3 regions of the Microbacterium altimontanum genome follow, and region 1 is predicted to be linked to each of the others. Evidence: predicted binding sites of a transcription regulator. Region 1 holds the regulator's gene; each other region holds the start of a gene.

The links. Region 1 encodes HrcA, which represses chaperone genes, less so after heat shock. Its sites were predicted from a motif close to TTNGCACTCGNNNNNNNCGAGTGCNAA; they were not measured.
Region 2: the regulator HrcA is predicted to act here: its motif matches at 1,058-1,084, upstream of groL (chaperonin GroEL).
Region 3: the regulator HrcA is predicted to act here: its motif matches at 920-946, upstream of groES (co-chaperone GroES).

What each region holds. Positions count from the first base shown of each region.
Region 1 covers NZ_JBYRJB020000004.1:211,851-214,114, reverse strand. Annotated here, with positions in the region: gene dnaJ (molecular chaperone DnaJ) at 1-383, opposite strand, end outside; gene hrcA (heat-inducible transcriptional repressor HrcA) at 438-1,475, opposite strand; gene hemW (radical SAM family heme chaperone HemW) at 1,578-2,264, opposite strand, start outside.
Region 2 covers NZ_JBYRJB020000007.1:202,597-204,860, reverse strand. Annotated here, with positions in the region: gene AC3RX1_RS14210 (DUF2332 family protein) at 1-176, shown strand, start outside; gene AC3RX1_RS14205 (DUF3263 domain-containing protein) at 186-431, shown strand; gene AC3RX1_RS14200 (LytR C-terminal domain-containing protein) at 441-1,007, shown strand; gene groL (chaperonin GroEL) at 1,122-2,264, shown strand, end outside.
Region 3 covers NZ_JBYRJB020000001.1:461,377-463,640, forward strand. Annotated here, with positions in the region: gene rarD (EamA family transporter RarD) at 1-252, opposite strand, end outside; gene groES (co-chaperone GroES) at 545-841, opposite strand; gene AC3RX1_RS01975 (Hsp70 family protein) at 1,149-2,264, shown strand, end outside.

The DNA.
Region 1 (2,264 bases):
CGGTGCACGCCGAACACGACATCGCCGAGTTCGAGGTTCACGCGGACGAGGGCGTCCTGTCCGCGCTCACGACGCGATCGGGGCCGCGCGCCCCGGCCGCCCCCGGCCGCCCCGAAGAACGTCTCGAAGATGTCGCCGAAGCCGCCGAAGCCGCCCGCCTGGCCGAACGGCGAGTCGCCGCCCATGTCGTACCGGCGCCGCTGCTCGGGGTCGCTCAGCACGTCGTACGCGTGGGTGACGAGCTTGAAGCGCTCCTCGGCATCGGCCCCCGGGTTCACGTCGGGGTGAAGCTCCCGCGCGAGCCGGCGGTACGCCTTCTTGATCTCCTCCGCCGACGCCTCGCGCGAGACGCCGAGAACCTCGTAATGGTCCTGATCAGCCACAATCGCCTTCCTGCCCGCGTGCGCGACGCGGGATCGTGTGAATCCTCGGCCCGGTCAGCGCGACATCTCGTCGTCGTCGAGCAGGCGGTTCAGATAGTGCGCGACGGCTCGCACCGCCGCGAGGTTGGTGGGGTAGTCCATGCGGGTGGGGCCGAGCACCCCGACGCGCGCGGGCGACCCCGTCGCGTCGTAGTCGCCGGTGACGACGGATGCCTCGCTCAGCCCGAACGCCGCGTTCTCGCGCCCGATCGAGGCGGCCAGCCCCTCCTGGTCGGCGACCATCTCGCTCATCAGGCGGAGCAGCGTCACCTGCTCCTCGATCGCCTCGAGGAGCGGGTAGATGCTGCCGCGGAAATCGGCCTCGCTGCGCGCGAGGTTCGCCGTCCCGCCGAGCAGCAGGCGATCCTGCCGGAACTCCTCGAGCTCCTCGGCGACGACGCCCAGCACCACCCGGAGCGCGGCGTCCAGGCGCGTGGTCTCGGGCGCCTGGGCGCTCAGCGCCTCCGCGACGGCATGGGCGCCGTCGCGGACGCTCTGCCGGGTGACGAGGCCTTCGACGCGGGCGCGGAGCCGGTCCACCTCGGCGTCGTCGAGGTCGATTGGCATCCCGACGATGCGCTGTGAGACGCGGCCGGTGTCGGTGACGAGGATCACGAGGATCCGGCCGCCGAGATCGACGATCTCGACGTGCGAGACGTTCGCGCGGGCGAACGAGGGGTACTGCACGATGGCGACCTGGCCGGTGAGCCGGGTGAGGGCCCGCACCGTGCGCGCCAGGACGTCGTCGAGGTCGCTCGACCCGTCGAGGAACGTCGTGACGGCGGAGCGCTGCGCGGGCGAGAGCGGACGGATGCGGGCGAGGTGGTCGACGAAGACGCGATACCCCTTGTCGGTGGGCACCCGACCCGACGAGGTGTGCGGCGCGACGATGAGCTCCTCGTCCTCGAGGAGCGCCATGTCGTTGCGGATCGTCGCAGCCGACACGCCGAACGCGTGCCGGTCGACGATCGACTTGCTGCCGACGGGCTCACGCGTCTCGACGTAGTCCTGCACGATGGCCTGGAGGACCTGCAGTCCGCGTTCGCTGACCATTCCGTGCTCCCTCCGTCGTCCGTGCGGCGGTGCTGTCTGGCACTCGCCCCTTCCGAGTGCCAATTCTACCGGGCGCGACTGACGCCGGCGCAAAGGGCGGTCTCATCCGGTGAGCGCGCGCACCACCGCGTCGGCCAGCAGCCGGCCCTTCCGCGTCAGCACGACGGTGCCGGCCACCGCGGCGGCACCGTCGACGAGGCCGTCGGCGATGAGGCCCGCGACGGCATCCCGCCTCTCGAGCTCGGCGACCGCCATCCCCTCGCGGATGCGGGTGCGCAGCAGGACCGCCTCGAGCTCCCGGGCTCGGACGTCGGGCCGCTCGCGGCCCGCGGCCGGCGACTCGCCCGCCGCGAGGCGCTGCGCGTAGGCGGCCGGATGCTTCACGTTCCACCACCGCAGCCCCGCGACGTGGCTGTGCGCGCCGGGGCCGAAGCCCCACCAGTCGCCGCCGCGCCAGTACGCGAGGTTGTGCCGGGAACGGTGCGCGTCGCCGCGCGCCCAGTTCGACACCTCGTACCACTCGTACCCCGCTTCGGCGAGCAGCCCGTCGGCGAGCTCGTACATGTCGGCCTGCAGGTCGTCGTCGGGGGCCGGCACCTCGCCCCGGCGGATCTGCCGGGCGAGTTTCGTGCCCTGCTCGACGATCAGGGCGTACGCCGACACGTGGTCGGGCTCGAGCGCCAGGGCGGCGTCGAGCGAGGCCCGCCAGTCGGAGAGAGACTCCCCCGGCGCCCCGTAGATGAGATCGAGGCTGACGTCGAGACCCGCCGTGCGCGCCGCGTGCACCGC
Region 2 (2,264 bases), on a different contig from region 1:
CGGCGACGCGCGGGACGTGGCATCCGGCTCCCGACGCGGACGACTGGCCCAACGGTACCTTCGCACTCGCGCTCGACGGACAGGTCGTGGCGGCGGCCGACCCGCTCGGCGGGATCGTGGAGCCGATCGGCGCGTACCGGGAGTGGCGCACTGCGGATCGGGATGCCGCGCAGTAGCGTGACAGCGTGCCCTTGAACGATCGCGACCGCGCCATCCTCGCCTTCGAAGCCGGCTGGACCCGTCACGTGGGCGCCAAGGAAGAGGCCATCCGCGTCGAGCTCGGCCTCGCTCCGGCCCGCTACTACCAGCTGCTCGGGCGACTCATCGACACCTCCGACGCCCTCGAGCACGATCCCATGCTCGTGAAGCGCCTGCGACGCATCCGCGACGAGCGGGTGCGGACGCAGACCGCCCGGATCTCGGCCGGGTAGCATCGGGAGGTGCCTCGACCGACCTACTCGCGGGACCGCTTCGACGACCTCCCCGCGGACGCCGACCGGGTCGGCGCGCACCGCGCCGAGAACCCGCACCTGCGCGCCGGGGTCGTGATCGCATGGGCGGCGCTGGCCACCGTCGTCCTCATCGGACTCGGTGTGTTCGGCACGATGCTCGCGACCGGTCGCCTCGGCGCTGCGCCCTCGGCCGTGGCCACGACGCCGGCGCCCACCGTGACCCCCGTGATCGACACGTCGTTCAGCATCCTCATCCTGAACGCCACCGGTGAAGGCGATCAGGCAACGCTCGCCAAGGACAGGCTCGTGGAGGCGGGGTGGGCGGCCGGGGCGGTGTCGCCCGGTGAGGCCGGCTCGACGTACCCCACCACGACCGTCTACTACTCGCATGCCGCTGACCAGGCCGCGGCCGCGGGACTCGCGCAGGTGATCGGCGGCGCGCAGATCTCGCAGAGCGACGAGTACCAGAGCACGAGCGATCCGAACGGCAAGCAGCTCACTGTCGTGCTGGGCACGGATCGCGTCGCCTCGTCGTCGCCGTCGAGCACGCCGTAGCCAGCGATCCAGGCGGCTTGCACTCGATAGGGGCGAGTGCCAGAATGGGGTTAGCACTCCCGTTTGTCGAGTGCTAAAGACCGTCAGCCAACGTCCGGGAGGGACGACACACACATGGCAAAGATCATCGCTTTCGACGAGGAGGCCCGTCGCGGTCTCGAGCGCGGCCTGAACACGCTGGCCGACGCCGTCAAGGTGACCCTCGGCCCCCGCGGTCGCAACGTCGTGCTCGAGAAGAAGTGGGGCGCCCCCACGATCACGAACGACGGCGTGTCGATCGCCAAGGAGATCGAGCTCGACGACCCGTACGAGAAGATCGGCGCCGAGCTGGTCAAGGAAGTCGCCAAGAAGACCGACGACGTCGCCGGTGACGGCACCACGACCGCCACGGTTCTCGCCCAGGCACTCGTGCGCGAGGGCCTGCGCAACGTCGCGGCCGGCGCCGACCCCATCTCGCTCAAGCGCGGCATCGAGAAGGCCGTCGCGGCCGTCATCGAGCAGCTGCACGAGAGCGCCAAGGAGGTCGAGTCGAAGGAGCAGATCGCCGCGACCGCGTCGATCTCCGCCGCTGACCCGACCATCGGCGAGCTCATCGCCGAGGCCATCGACAAGGTCGGCAAGGAGGGTGTGGTCACCGTCGAGGAGTCGCAGACCTTCGGCACCGAGCTCGAGCTCACCGAGGGCATGCGCTTCGACAAGGGCTTCATCAACCCCTACTTCGTCACGGACCCCGACCGCCAGGAGGCGGTGTTCGAGGACCCGTACATCCTCATCGCGAACCAGAAGATCTCCAACATCAAGGACCTTCTGCCCGTCGTCGACAAGGTGATCCAGGACGGCAAGGAGCTCGTCATCATCGCCGAGGACGTCGAGGGTGAGGCGCTGGCGACCCTGGTGCTGAACAAGATCCGCGGCATCTTCAAGTCGGTCGCCGTGAAGGCCCCCGGCTTCGGCGACCGCCGCAAGGCCCAGCTGCAGGACATCGCGATCCTCACCGGCGGTCAGGTCATCACCGAGGAGGTCGGTCTCAAGCTCGAGAACACGACGCTCGATCTGCTCGGCCGTGCCCGCAAGGTCATCGTCACCAAGGACGAGACCACGATCGTCGAGGGCGCTGGTGACAGTGCTCAGATCGAGGGCCGCGTGACCCAGATCCGTCGCGAGATCGAGAACACCGACAGCGACTACGACCGCGAGAAGCTGCAGGAGCGCCTCGCCAAGCTCGCCGGCGGCGTCGCCGTCATCAAGGCGGGTGCG
Region 3 (2,264 bases), on a different contig from region 1:
GGCGACGGCCATCAGCATGAGGAGTCGCGGGCTGCGGACGATCCGCGCCAGCGCGGGCCAGCCGCGGGTGACGGTCAACGCGAGCGCGCAGAAGACGAGCGAGAGCAGCACCCGCCAGGCGACGACCTCCCACGGCCCGGTCGGCAGCAGCGTGAGGAAGTAGAGCGGGAACAGGCCCCAGAGCAGATACGCGCAGAAGGCGAAGAATCCGCCGACGACGGTGTCGCTGCGTTTCCCGTCGTTCCTGCTCACCGACTCAGCCTAGATCCCGGCACCGAGTCCCCCGCCCCATCGCCGAGTTGCCCCTCGGTTCGCCGAGTTGCCCCGCGGTTCGCCGAGTTGCCCGCGGTTCGCGGAGTTTCCCCGCGGTTCGCGGAGTTTCCCCGCGGTTCGGCGCTCGTGCCGCAACGGAGGGAGGGTTCGGGACCGAGCAAGGACGGAATGTGCCGGATCATCCTCCCTCGGCACGTCTGCCTCCCCTCGATTCGTGCCGGAGACGACGAAGGCCCGGATGCCGAAGCATCCGGGCCCGTCTGAAGTGCGATCAGCGGACGACGACCGCCAGGACGTCGCGCGCCGACAGAACGAGGAACTCGTCGGCACCGAACTTGACCTCGGTCCCGCCGTACTTGCTGTAGAGCACGCGGTCGCCGACGGCGACGTCGAGCGGAACACGGTTGCCGTTGTCGTCGATGCGGCCGGGGCCCACCGCGACGACCTCGCCCTCCTGGGGCTTCTCCTTCGCGGTGTCGGGGATGACCAGGCCACTGGCAGTGGTCTGCTCGGCCTCGACCTGCTTGATGACGATGCGGTCCTCGAGCGGCTTGATGGAAACCGACACGGTCTACCTCTTCCTTGTTGAGACTAAGACGCGTTAGCACTCCGACGTGTCGAGTGCTGATCCCAGTTTAGGCATGCGCTGGCACTCACGCAACGCGAGTGCCAATCACGACGGCGCGAGGCGGCCCGACGGAAATCGACCTGGGGCGAACCCTTGCCGGGGCAGAGCCCCCGGCGTACACTCTCCCAGCAACACGACTGCCGCAAGGGAACGGCAGCAGGAACCACGCACTGGGGCGGGCAGCGGTTGGGGACCGTTGCGTTGGTTGGTTCGGGTGCGTGTGCTCGCAATTGGGGGCGAAGCACGTATGGGGGATGCGTACGCGCTGGCAGTGGACGTCGGTGCGAGCACGATCACGGCGGCGGCGGCTCGCCGGGCACCGGGCGGCGCGGTGTCGGCCGCGCCGGTCCCCCTCGGAGTCTGCGACGACGCGATTCCCGCTGTCGCGTTCGTCGAGGACGACGGCAGCGTGCTCATCGGCGATACGGCGCGCGCACGAGGGATGCGTCAGCCGCACGCCCGGGTCGACGGTCTGCCCCGGCTGGTCGGCGACGACGTCCCCCTGCTTGTCGCCGGGTGGCGCATCCGACCGGAAGCGCTGTTCGCAGCCGCCGTCGCCCACGTGGTCGAGTTCGCCCGCCGCCGCGAGGGCCGCGACCCTGACCGCGTCACGGTCGTCTGCCCCCTCGACTGGGGCGCCTACCGGCGCACCCTCGTGGCGGCGGCGCTCGGCGACGCGGGCGTCGCCGATGTCGACATGATCAGCGCTCCCCTCGCGGCGGCACGACGGGGAGCCGCCGAACAGGAGCTCGACGACGACCGGGTGCTCGTCGTGTACGACCTCGGGGCGACCTCGTTCGCAGCGACGCTCGTGGGCGAAGACGAGCACCGCAACCTCCGTATCGTGGGCGAGCCGATCGTCCTCACCGACCTCGGCGGCGCCGACATCGACGACGCCGTGGTCCGCCACGCCGTCGTGTGTTCGGCGACGGTCGGCGAGGCGATGTCCGCACCGGATGCCACGGCCCAGGCAGCCCTCAGCGCGTTCCGGGACGACTGCGTCGCCGCGAAGGAGGCCCTCTCCCGCGACAGCGCTGCGGTGATCCCGATCACCCTCGGACCGGAGCCGTCGAGCATCCGGCTGACGCGAGCGGAGCTCGAGACCCTTGCCGCTCCGCTGTTCCAGCGCACCCTCGACGGCGTCGACGCCGCCCTCGCCGCCGGCGGACTGACCGCCGACCAGGTGGCGCGGGCCGTGCCGATCGGCGGAGGCGCACGGATGCCGCTCGTCGCGCAGCGGCTCTCGCAGCACCTCGACCGCCCCGTCGCTGTCGACGCCGATCCGGCGTTCCTGGTCTGCCTCGAGGCCGCCCGCTGGGGCTGGGAGTGCGCCGAGCAGGCACGGATGCTCGCGGATGCCGCG